3 regions of the Carnobacterium iners genome follow, and region 3 is predicted to be linked to each of the others. Evidence: predicted binding sites of a transcription regulator. Region 3 holds the regulator's gene; each other region holds the start of a gene.
What was found. The regulator LexA, encoded in region 3, represses DNA repair genes until DNA is damaged. The targets are predictions, from matches to a motif close to CNAACANNTGTTNG.
Positions count from the first base shown of each region.

Region 1: a site for LexA is predicted at 2,231-2,244, ahead of B9Y54_RS01955 (Y-family DNA polymerase). Genes of this name have one in related genera too.
Region 2: a site for LexA is predicted at 2,143-2,156, ahead of uvrB (excinuclease ABC subunit UvrB). Genes of this name have one in related genera too.

Region 1 is NZ_FXBJ01000002.1:369,542-373,821, forward strand. Features, by position in the region: partial or broken gene B9Y54_RS01945 (YjjG family noncanonical pyrimidine nucleotidase) at 1-136, shown strand, start outside; gene B9Y54_RS01950 (hypothetical protein) at 534-908, shown strand; gene B9Y54_RS01955 (Y-family DNA polymerase) at 905-2,209, opposite strand; gene B9Y54_RS01960 (1-phosphofructokinase family hexose kinase) at 2,353-3,273, opposite strand; gene glmS (glutamine--fructose-6-phosphate transaminase (isomerizing)) at 3,677-4,280, shown strand, end outside.
Region 2 is NZ_FXBJ01000002.1:2,178,846-2,183,125, reverse strand. Features, by position in the region: gene B9Y54_RS10465 (DNA internalization-related competence protein ComEC/Rec2) at 1-198, shown strand, start outside; gene holA (DNA polymerase III subunit delta) at 264-1,298, shown strand; gene rpsT (30S ribosomal protein S20) at 1,444-1,698, shown strand; gene uvrB (excinuclease ABC subunit UvrB) at 2,232-4,220, shown strand.
Region 3 is NZ_FXBJ01000002.1:2,004,634-2,008,913, reverse strand. Features, by position in the region: gene recJ (single-stranded-DNA-specific exonuclease RecJ) at 1-744, shown strand, start outside; gene B9Y54_RS09560 (adenine phosphoribosyltransferase) at 767-1,279, shown strand; gene lexA (transcriptional repressor LexA) at 1,491-2,114, opposite strand; gene B9Y54_RS09550 (DUF896 family protein) at 2,273-2,512, shown strand; gene tkt (transketolase) at 2,622-4,280, shown strand, end outside.

The DNA.
Region 1 (4,280 bases), 1.6 Mb from region 3:
AATGGATACTTGTTGGTTTAATCCGAATTCAAAACCTGTTAATCCTTTGATTCAACCTACTTATCAAATTAAAAAACTTGATCAACTACATGATATTGTTAGTAAAGAAAAGCTATTACCTAAAAATACCTTTTAATCGGTATTTTAAGTAAGACTTTTTACTTTGCCAACTCATTTCTTTAAAAAATAGGTGCAACTAACGATACCCTCCTCAATCGTACATTGCTCTAAATACTATTTAAAAAAAAGAGAACCTTCCGTTTACTAGCTTCACTTTCAGCTAGCTCAAATTGATTATTTTCGTCTACGATTCTTCCGTCTAAGCCGATTGCTAAGTTCAATACAACTTTACTTACTTGCTAACTCCTTAATAAAAACTGTATTTTCTATCTAATACTGCATTCAATTGACTGACCTTTTTGATTTTGTGGATAAGCATGTGGATAACTTTTTTGGACTATTAGCTATTTCTCCTGTACAAAAAGAACGTTTGTTCGTATAATAAGAGATAGAACTAAAAAGGAGAGAAAATAATGAAGATGAGTGGACATGAGTATAACGATCGGAAAATGGCTAAGTGGCAAGGTTTCGTCTTATCTGATCACGCTGAGTTATTACAAAAATCAGATGAACTTAAAAATAAATACAACTTATCAAAAGAAAAACAAAGTCCAGAAATTATTTCAGAAATTATTTTTCAAGCCTTCTTAACAAAAAAGCAACTCGTTCTCCAAATGGAATTTCTTGTAAATGGCTTATATGAAGATGACCTCATTGGGATTGTCGTTGGTCAGGAAGAAAATAATCTTTATCTTCAAACTTATTCTGAACTTATCATTATTGATAGTGCTTTGATTCGCCATGCAGAAATAACCGAAGCAAAAAAGTGGTGGGACGAATCTTTTTAGCCCTTATGTCCACCAACTAGTCCATTTCTTTTGATAGCTGTTGCACCGGAAGTTAAACTGCTAGCATGCACTAAAGAAGTGTATCCGTACTTATTGCGAACTAAATCAATAATTTGATCAATCTTTTCTTTTCGGATAGTCTGTTCTGCTGGCTCAAATAAATCTAATTGTAAATCTGTCTTAGCTTGTATTTTTCCACAGCTAATAGAAATTTGTCTCACTGGTTCTTGTTGGTAATAAGCTCTAAATAAATATAAGCAAGTCTCCGTTATTTTTTTACTAGCCGCTGTTGGAAAAACTTTTAGTTGATGACTGAATCCTTTCTCACCAGTTTCCTTTGAAAAGCCAATCGTTAAGTGAACTACTTGGGTCTCAACATCATGGCTTCGAAGACGAGCAGCTACTTGTTCAGCCATTTCTTTGATAACTACTTCAATTTCTGCTTGCTGAATATAATCTCGATCTAAAATTTGGCTTTTTCCATAAGACTTAGACGTTGTCTGATACTTTTCTGATAGAATGCTTCGATCAATTCCATGAGCATGATAAAAAAGTTGTTCTCCTATTACTCCTTGAACTCGTTTCAAAGCAGATACATTGTATTGAGATAATTGATAAACAGAATCAATACCTAATTTAACTAAATTCTTTGCTGTCTTATCACCTACACCCCACATTTCTGTAATAGGATGAATACGCCAAATTGTTTTCCCAACATCTTCATAATGCCAATCAGCTATAAAATTCGGACTATCTTTTGCTTCATTGTCTAGTGCTAATTTAGCCAATAAAGGATTATCACCTATTCCAATTGCCGTTACTAAATGTAATCTTTGCCAAATCTCTTGTTGGATTTTCACTGCAATTTCTTTTGTTGTACCAAATAGTGCATGAGAAGAGGTTACATCTAAAAAAGATTCATCAATGCTGTAAATATGTAAATCTTCACTTGAGATAAATTCTTGAAAAATATCATTTATCATTAAGTTTACTTTTAAATATAAACTCATTCTTGGCTCAACAATTTGAATTTTTGAATTTTTTGGAATTTCATAGCGTCGTGAACCGGTCTTAATACCATATTCTTCCTTTACTTTTGGGGAAGCAGCTAAGACTAAACCACCTTCTTGCTCAGGTTTACTCATAACCACTATATACGACTTTAATGGATGAATACCCCTTTTAACAGATTCAACAGACGCAAAAAAAGACTTTACATCAATACATAAGATATCTCTTCGAGGCTCATTTGAATAATTCAATTGAATCATATCCATCGCTCCTTTTTCTTCATTAGACAACGTTCATTCTCTCTAATTATACAAACGTATGTTCGCATAGTAAAGAGAATGTTTTTGGATAAGTTTAAATAAGATCTGTTTCCAGATTAAAAGAATCGTTTAATGATGCTAGTTTAAGTTTGTTTTCATTACCGTATTGAATCCTATAATTTTTTAACCGTTACTTTTTTTTGTAAAATTCTTGCTTCTTTAACACTGAAAGTTGTACTGTCATTGTGTTGAACTTTACTTGCTGCGCAAGCACTTGCAAAGGACAGACACTCAGTTAATGGCTTGCCCAGCGATAAACCAGATAAAAAAGATCCTACGAAACAATCACCAGCTCCTGTATCATTCACTGCTGCAACTTTAGGGGTTGTCACTTGATAAAAATCTCCTGCATGACTACAAATACTTCCTTCGCTTCCTTGAGAAACAATAATATATTCGACCTTTTTAGCTAGCTCTTTTAAGTTATCTAGTAGATTATTTTTTGAAGAAATGAGTTCTTGGATTTCAAAACGATTAGGCTTAATAAAATTGACTTCCAGCTCTACTGCTTTTTTCAAAGCTTCTCCTGATAAGTCACACGCAATAAAGCAACCAATTTTTTTTAATTGGCTTAATAATTCTGCTAAATCTCGTAACTCATATCCAAGTGGTAATGAACCAGCAATCAATACGATATCTGTTGCGTTCACTTTTCTTTCTATCTGTTCATTTAACGACTCTTTATCATAGTTTGTTACTCGAAAGCCTTTTTCTGTTATTAAGATACTTCCACTAACACCTGTCTCTAAGATAACGTAACTTTCTCTCGTAGATTTACCGTAGACGTCAACTAAATCATGATTAATCCCTTTTTCTGTTAGAATTTTTTCTAACTTACCTTTGTTTGTCGTTCCACAAAAACCAAGAGCCTGATTTTTTATCTCTAATTGACTCATTGCATAGGAACCATGATGCCCTTTGCCTCCTAGATCATACGTAATTTCTTGAAGGCGATTATTTTTCCCTTTTATTAATGTATCTTCAAGAAATAATAAGCGATCAATCGCTGGATTTAACGTAATAGTGTAAATCATTTTTTTATCTCCTTTCTTGGACTCCTTATTTCGTTTATTGTATCATTTTGAAAATAGACTCACACTCATTTACCTTTAACGAGTCTACTAACTAACTACTTTTCAGTAAATTCATCCATACCGTAAAGTATCTTTTTTATCTATTATACGATAATTGGTATCTCTATTAAAAAACGATTAAAAATATATACCAATATTACTGATATTAAGAAAACAGTTGACTTAACATCTAATTAGTCCTATTATTATCCTGTTATCGAAAAAATAGAAAAAACTATTGTATATACCAATTTGACATATCATTTTTTGGTATATACAAATCTATGGTGTAGTCGCTATTTTTTACAACTAGTTATTAGATTTATCAATCAAAAGTCAATTAAATAGAAAGAAGGATAAATAAATGTGTGGAATTGTAGCTTATATTGGTAACAAGAATGCTAAATCTATTTTATTACAAGGATTAGAAAAATTAGAATATCGAGGTTATGACTCTTCTGGTATTTTTGTAGTAGATGAACATAAAAATGGTCATCTATTTAAAGAAAAAGGAAGAATTGCTGATTTAAAAAAAATCATTGAAACAGATACATTCTGCACTTCAGGAATTGGGCATACGCGTTGGGCAACTCATGGTCGTCCAAGTGTCAAAAATGCTCATCCACATCAGGATAGTGAAAATCGATTCACTATTGTGCATAATGGTGTTATTGAAAATTTTCAAGAACTTAAAGATACTTACTTAGCAGATATTTCTTTAACAAGTGATACAGACACTGAAATCATCGTTCAACTTATCTCGTACTTTGTTAAAAAGGAACAGACTAATACGTTCGAAGCTTTTAAAAAAACTATTTCTAAATTAAAAGGCTCTTATGCTTTAGCTTTAATTGATAGCAATCAACCTGATATTATTTATGCTGCTAAAAATAAAAGTCCTTTATTAATTGGAAAAGGAGAAAGTTTTAGTGCTGTATGTAGCGATGCTATGGCTATGGTTCAAGAAA
Region 2 (4,280 bases), 170 kb from region 3:
ATTCAGCCAAAGCATGCATTGATTTCTTGTGGGGTGAATAACCGCTACAATCATCCAAATTCAGAAGTACTTAATCGAATTCAAACTAGCCAAATCTATCGAACAGACATAAATGGAGCTATTCATTTCAGCCACATAAAAATAGGGGAAAATAAATATAAAGAGTCTTTTTATACGATTTTTAAAGAAAAAGATTGATTGAGCTTGCAATATTTAATTAAGCTTTGTACCATGTATAAAGGACAAGAAAGTGGTGTTGTGCGTTGAATTTTTCAAAAGAAGTTGCAAAACTACGAAACAATCAAATTAGCTCAGTTTATTTAGTTTTAGGAACAGAATCTTATTTAAATCGGACGCTCAGAGAGACGTTTATTTATTCTATTTTAAAAGAGGATGAAATTGACTTAAATCTAGGTATTTATGATTTGGGTGAAGTTCCTTTAGGCACAGCATTAGAAGATGCAGAATCGATTCCTTTTTTCGGAGAAAGAAGACTAGTTATTGTTGATCATCCACTTTTTTTAACTGGAGATAAAAGTAAGGCTAAACTTGAACACGATATGAAGTGGTTCGAAAATTATTTACTAAAACCTTCTGAAACGACTACTTTAGTTATTTTTGCTCCTTATGAAAAGTTAGATGAAAGAAAGAAAATAAGTAAACTATTAAAGAAAAATGCGGTTATTATCGAAACAACGACTTTATCAGAAAAAGAAATGAGAAGTTATTTAAAAACAACGATTGAAAACGAAGATTTTACGGTATCTTCTGAAGCTTTTGAATTGTTTGTTCAATTAACGGATGCAAATCTTTCGGTAGCAATGTCTGAATTGCCTAAATTAATCTTATTTGGGCAGGATAAAAAAAGAATTACCAAAGAAGCTGTTTCAGAATTAATAACGAAATCACTTGAACAAAATATTTTTTCTCTTAATGACTATGTACTGAAGAAAAAAGTAGGTCCAGCTTTAGAGTTGTATCATGATTTATTGCTTCAAAAAGAAGATCCTATTAAAATTAATGCAATTATGACCTCTCAATTTAGACTGTTGCTCCAAGTGAAAACACTTGAAAAAAAAGGTTATCAGCAAGGGGATATAGCCAAAATGTTAAAAGTTCATCCATACAGAATTAAGTTGAGTATCCAACATATGCGTCCATTCAGTAAAAAGGTTTTATCCGATGCTTATAGTGGATTAATTGAAACAGAATATCGTCTGAAAACAGGTCAAGGTAAAAGAGAAATGCAATTCGAATTATTTATTTTACAATTTGCTAGTAATCATTCAATGGTTTAAAGAATATAATTTTGCAGACTATCAAGTAAAAAAACTTTACAGTTTATATTGCAATAGGTCTGGTCATTATGTATAATGATTAACGTGGGAAACAACTGGAATAATCTATTTTAAGTTGTAATTAATTGAAAGTGGGGTGAATCAAATGCCAAACATCGAATCTGCAATCAAACGCGTTCGTACTTCAGAAAAATCTGCTTTAGAAAATAACGTTCAAAAGAGTGCTATGCGTACAGCTATCAAAAAATTCGTTCAAGCTAATGAAGCTGGTGACGAAAGTACTGAAGCTTTACACAAACAAGCAATCAGAGCTATTGACATGGCTGCATCTAAAGGATTGATTCATAAAAATAAAGCTAACCGTGATAAATCTCGTTTAACAGCTAAATTAGCTAAATAAGATATTGTAGTTAACTTACTTTTTGTGAAGACCACAAACATGATTTATTGTGTTTGTGGTTTTTTTGTCTATAAAATTGACGAAAGCCACTCCGCAATGGAGTGGCTTTCTAATTAAAAATAAATATTTATAAAGTTATTCGGGGAAAATACTAGTTAAATTATATTAATTGATTTCTCATTTAGACAACATAAACCCAACCTCTTTTATGTCCTTACAGTTCTAAAACTGTGCCAGTGCGAATAAATTTCTTTAAAACTATTTTATATAAAACTACATACTTACTTTTAATACATAATCATTGTAGCATAGATTCCTTGAAAAATAAAGTTATTTTGAGTAGCACGAGTAACTTACTGGTTTATTGGATACAAAAAATTAGTCAATTTAAAATAACACGTTCCTCTCAAAAGAAAGAAAGGAGTAAAGTTCCTTATTATTGTAAGAACGTACGTTCAATGGTAAAATAGAGCGGTTAAGTGTGCGCATAATTAGTTTATATGAAAAATTCAAGAAACTGGATGTGAAGCAAAATGGAAAAAGATCAATTTAAATTAGTATCTAATTATGTACCTGGTGGAGATCAGCCCAATGCCATTAAAGAATTAGTTAAAGGGATTGAAGAAGGAAAAAAAGAGCAGACCTTATTAGGAGCAACAGGGACTGGTAAAACATTTACAGTATCCAATGTTATTCAAGAAGTAAACAAACCAACGTTAGTTATTGCGCACAATAAAACGCTAGCAGGCCAGTTGTATGGCGAATTTAAAGAGTTCTTCCCTGACAATGCGGTAGAGTATTTTGTCAGTTACTATGACTACTATCAACCGGAAGCTTATGTTCCTTCTAGTGATACATTTATTGAAAAAGAATCTAGTGTGAATGATGAAATCGATAAACTACGGCATTCTGCTACGAGTTCGCTACTAGAACGTCGAGATGTTATTGTAGTGGCTTCTGTGTCTTGTATTTTTGGCTTGGTAAACCCAGTAGATTATCGAGATCATGTTTTGTCATTGCGAGTTGGAACAGAAATGAAAAGAGACGATATGTTACGTCGCCTAGTAGATATGCAGTTTGAACGAAATGATATTGATTTTCAACGTGGTAATTTTAGAGTTCGTGGCGATGTTGTTGAAATTTTTTTAGCTTCTAGAGATAGAGATGCTGTGCGTGTAGAATTTTTTGGAGATGAAATAGACCGTATTACCGAAGTAGATGTTTTGACTGGGGAAGTTAAAGCTGAAGTTCAACACGTACCTGTATTTCCAGCTACCCACTTTGTCGCAAACGATGAACAAACAAGAAATGCAGTCATAACGATTCAAAAAGAATTGGAAGATCGATTAAGAGTTTTACGTGCAGAAGATAAGCTAATTGAAGCTCAGCGTCTAGAACAACGAACCAATTATGATTTAGAAATGCTTTTAGAAATGGGTTATTGCTCAGGGATTGAAAACTATTCAAGACATATGGACGGCAGAAAATCTGGTCAGCCACCCTATACATTAATAGATTTTTTCCCAGAAGATTTTATGATTGTAATAGACGAGTCTCATATCACTATGTCTCAAATAAGAGGGATGTATAATGGAGATAGAGCGAGAAAAGAGCGATTAATTGAATATGGATTCCGTTTACCTAGTGCTTTGGATAATAGACCCTTGCGTTTAGGGGAGTTTGAAGAACATGTGAATCAGATTATGTACATCTCTGCAACACCTGGACCATACGAATTAGAGCGTACTCCAGAAGTAGTAGAACAAATTATTCGTCCTACCGGACTACTTGATCCAATAATTGAAGTTCGTCCAATCAAGGGACAAATTGATGATTTAATTAATGAAATTAATAAAAGGGTAGAAAATAATGAGCGAACCTTTATTACGACATTAACAAAAAAAATGTCTGAAGATTTAACAGATTACTTAAAGGAAGTAGGTATAAAAGTGTCCTATCTTCATAGCGATATAAAGACGCTAGAGAGAACAGAAATCATAAGGGACTTACGTTTGGGTGTTTATGATGTACTAATCGGTATCAATTTATTGAGAGAAGGTATTGATGTACCCGAGGTTTCTTTAATAGCCATACTTGATGCAGATAAAGAAGGTTTCCTAAGAAGCGAGCGGGCATTAGTTCAAACGATTGGACGAGCTGCACGAAACCAAAATGGGAGAGTAATCATGTATGCTGATCGAGTAACCGATTCAATGAAAGCTGCAATGGGAGAAACAGAAAGACGTCGTGAAACGCAAAAAGCTTACAACAAAGAACACAACATGACACCAACAACAATCATCAAAGAAGTGCGTGATCTAATATCTATTACTACGGCTGTCCCAGGTGAAGCTAAAGAAGGACTTTCTTCTAAAAAAGTAGCGAAGATGACGAAACAAGAAAGAAGAGAGTTAATAAAAAATATGGAAAATGAAATGCATGAAGCAGCAAAAGCTCTTGATTTTGAAAAAGCTGCGAATTTAAGAGACATTGTTCTAGAATTGACTGCTCAATATAAATAAAAAGAGGCGCTAATCAAACTAAGAATATAGCAACTATTTTTAAATAATTAATCCTTGCAT
Region 3 (4,280 bases):
AATATAGGAGCACAAGCCCAAGTGTCTGTTATCGGTAAACTTAATATTAATGAGTGGAATAGTTTACGTAAGCCTCAGTTGATGCTAGGGGACTTGGTAGTCAAAGGCACACAACTATTTGATCTAAGAAGCACTAGAATAGCAACAAGCATCTGGCAATTACCAATGGCTGACTATATCTTTTTTAACGAGAAAAATTACAAAGAATACCAAGGAAATGTGCCCAAAAACGCTTATTCTTATTTGATAACAAACCCAAAAGATATTGAGCAGATGACCATGAAATCAAGTAAATTAGTTTTAGTTGATTGTCCAAATCATTTAGATTTATTAAGTGAGCTACTAAATAATAGCAAGCCATCTAGTATTTACGTGAGCTTCTTTAATCGAGAAAGCATCTATTTAGAGGGTATGCCAAGCCGAATGCAATTTTCACAAGTCTTTAAATATATTGCAACGCATAAGAATATTGATGTTAGACATAAAATTAAAAATTTATCTAGTCATTTAAAATTAAAGGAAAACACATTAATTTTTATAATCAACGTGTTTTTTGAAGTAGATTTTGTTACAATACAAGATGGTATTATGAATAGTGTGCCAAATGTAAAAAAAATAGGATTAATAGATACAAAAGTTTATCAAAAACGACTGGGGAAATTTGCCGCAGAAGAAGCCCTGATCTACAGTCGCTTTGCAGAGCTTGAAAGCTGGATTAAAAGTCAATTAAATAAAGAACTGTAGAATTGAAACGGAGGAAAATGGAATGGATTTAAAAAATTATATAGCTGATGTACCTGATTTTCCAGAAGAAGGAATTATTTTTCGCGATATATCTCCTTTGATGGCTGACGGTGAGGCTTACCGATTTGCAACAAATGAAATTGTTAAATATGCAAAAGATAAAGGTGTAGATATGATTGTAGGACCTGAGGCACGAGGATTTATTGTGGGGTGCCCAGTAGCTTACGAGTTAGGAATAGGTTTTGCTCCTGCTCGAAAAAAAGGTAAATTACCGCGTGAAACGGTAGAAGTTAGCTACGGTTTAGAGTATGGAAATGACATTTTACAAATTCATAAAGATGCTATTAAACCTGGTCAAAAGGTACTTGTTTGCGACGACTTGTTAGCTACAGGTGGAACGATTGCAGCAACGATTAAACTAATTGAACAATTAGGTGGAGAAGTTGTTGGAACAGCTTTCTTGGTTGAGTTAAGTGAGCTAAAAGGCCGCAATAAAATCGAAGGTTACGATATTTTAGCGTTAATGGAATACTAATGATAATGAGTAAATTTATTTTTGACTAGTCTAGTTAAGGACAGGAAAAAGCAAAAAAATTTTTATCTATAGTGATACCGACCTTAAAATTAGAGTTTAATTCTAATCTTAAGGTCGGTCTTTTTTATCTATAGATAAAAAATTTAGTTTGCTAATAGATGGCTAGATAGCTCTATCAAATTAATAGCTTATTTTTTTACTTTTAAAAAAATTAAAAGATGTGACTACGATATAGACTAACAACTTTACCAAGAATAGTAACCTCATCTAGTAAAATATCGTTCATAGAATCGTTTTCCGGCTGAAGGCGGTAATAATTATCTTCACGGTAAAATCTTTTACAAGTAGCTTCGTCTTCACTTGTTAAGGCGATGACAATGTCTCCATTATTTGCGCTAGATTGTTTACGAATGATGACTTCGTCACCATCAAAGATACCAGCATTGATCATACTTTCTCCTCGTATAGTTAGCATAAATAACGTATCACTCTCTTGTTTTAGATTAGGGGGAAGTGGAAAATAATCAGAAGCTTCTTCAACAGCTAAGATAGGCTCACCTGCTGCCACTGTTCCCAATAAAGGGATTTGTTCTAGTTGAATTCCTAATTTTGTTAATCCAGTAGAGGTTAATTCAATTGCACGTGGCTTACTAGGATCTCTTTGAATAAAACCGTTCTTTTCAAGTCTAGATAAATGTCCATGTACAGTTGATGTAGAAGACAATGAAACAGCTGTTCCAATTTCACGTACTGTTGGCGGATAGCCTTTTAATTTTACTTGATCATGAATATATTGCAAAACTTCAATTTGTCTTGATTCTGGTGTCTTGCGCATAACTAAATACACCTCATTCCTTTTATTATTTCTTTTCTAGAATAACACAAATAAATAGCTGAATCAAACAAATGTTCGCTAAGATAAACCGATTTTGATGCATAAAATAGAGTTTTTTGGTATAGTGTTTAAATAATAAGAATTATGAGGTGAATAAGATGATATCTAAAGAACGAATAGAGCGGATCAACGCTCTAGCAAAAAAAGCTAAAAGTGAAGGATTAAGCTTATCCGAGCAGTCAGAACAAAAAAAGCTAAGAGAAGCATATTTAGCAGCCTTTAGAGGGGGCATGCGCAATCATATTGAAGGATTAAAGGTTGTCGATGAAGATGGTGCAGACGTGACCCCAGATAAATTAAAACAAATTCAAAAAGAAAAAGGTCTGCACAATCGCTAAATTTAGAGAATCCATTAAAAAACTTATTTTTATTAAATAGCGTTCAGACGTTGATTTGAACGCTAAAAAACAGTAAAATGAAATTAACACAATTGAGAGGATGATTTAATTGTTTGACAACACTGACCAATTAGCTATTAATACGATTAGAACACTTAGTATGGAAGGAGTCCAAAAAGCTAATTCTGGACATCCAGGATTACCAATGGGAGCAGCACCAATGGCTTACACACTTTGGGCAAAGCATCTGAAAGTAAATCCTAAAAATTCAAAATGGGTAGATCGTGATCGTTTCGTTCTTTCTGCAGGACATGGTTCTATTATGCTTTATAGTTTATTGCACCTTGCAGGTTACAATGTTTCAATTGAGGATTTGAAAAATTTCCGTCAATGGAATAGTAAAACTCCAGGACATCCAGAAGTAAACTTCACAGACGGTGTTGAAGCTACAACAGGTCCATTAGGCCAAGGAATAGCGAACGCAGTGGGTATGGCAATGGCAGAAACACATTTAGCAGCAACTTATAATAAAGAAAATTTTGCAGTTGTAGACCATTACACATACGCATTGTGCGGAGACGGCGATTTAATGGAAGGGGTTTCATCTGAAGCGGCTAGTTTAGCAGGTCATTTAAAACTGGATAAATTAATTATGTTGTATGATTCAAACGATATTTCTTTAGATGGACCAACATCAAAAGCGTTTACTGAAAATGTAGGGCAACGATTTGAAGCCTATAATTGGCAACATATCTTAGTAAAAGATGGCAATGATATCGAAGAAATTAATGCTGCAATTGAAACCGCAAAAGCTGAAACAACGAAACCAACTATTATTGAAGTAAAAACAATTATTGGTTTTGGCGCACCAAATGAAGGAACTCATAAAGTTCATGGCGCTCCACTAGGCCCAGAAGGCATTGAAGCTGCTAAAAAAGCTTACGGATGGGAAGGGAAAGATTTCTTTGTTCCAGAAGAAGTAAGCGACCGTTTTGAAGAAGACATGATCAAAAAAGGCGCACATTCAGAAAAAGAGTGGAATGCACTATTTAATGATTACCGTAAGGCGTATCCTGAATTAGCAGAACAATTTGAACAAGCTATGAATAACGAACTTCCAAAAGATTGGGATAGCGAATTGCCAAGTTTTTCAGAGGGAGATCCTGCTTTAGCATCAAGAGTTACGAGCAGTCAAGTATTAAATGCTATTTCTAAGACTGTTCCTGCTTTCTGGGGCGGATCTGCAGATTTATCTTCTTCGAATAATACAATGGTAGCTATTGAAAAAGACTTCCAACCTGGCCAATACGAAGGAAGAAACATTTGGTATGGCGTGCGTGAATTTGCTATGACAGCTGCAGCAAACGGAATAGCTTTACATGGTGGTTCAAAAACTTATGTGGGAACATTCTTTGTCTTTACAGATTATTTGAGAGCAGCTATTCGTTTAGCAGCTATTTCTAATTTGCCTGTAACGTATGTCTTTACACATGATTCTGTTGCAGTCGGAGAAGATGGACCAACACATGAACCTGTAGAACATCTATCAAGTTTACGTGGTATGTCTAATTTGACTGTTTTACGTCCAGCTGATGGTAACGAAGTCGTTGCTGCATGGAAGATTGCGCTAACTTCAACCGATCACCCAACAATGCTGGTATTATCACGTCAAAATTTACCTGTTTTACCTAAAACAGATGAATTGGCACAAGAAAATGTTGCTAAAGGTGCTTATGTACTTTCTCCACAAGATGGCGAGGTTCCAGAT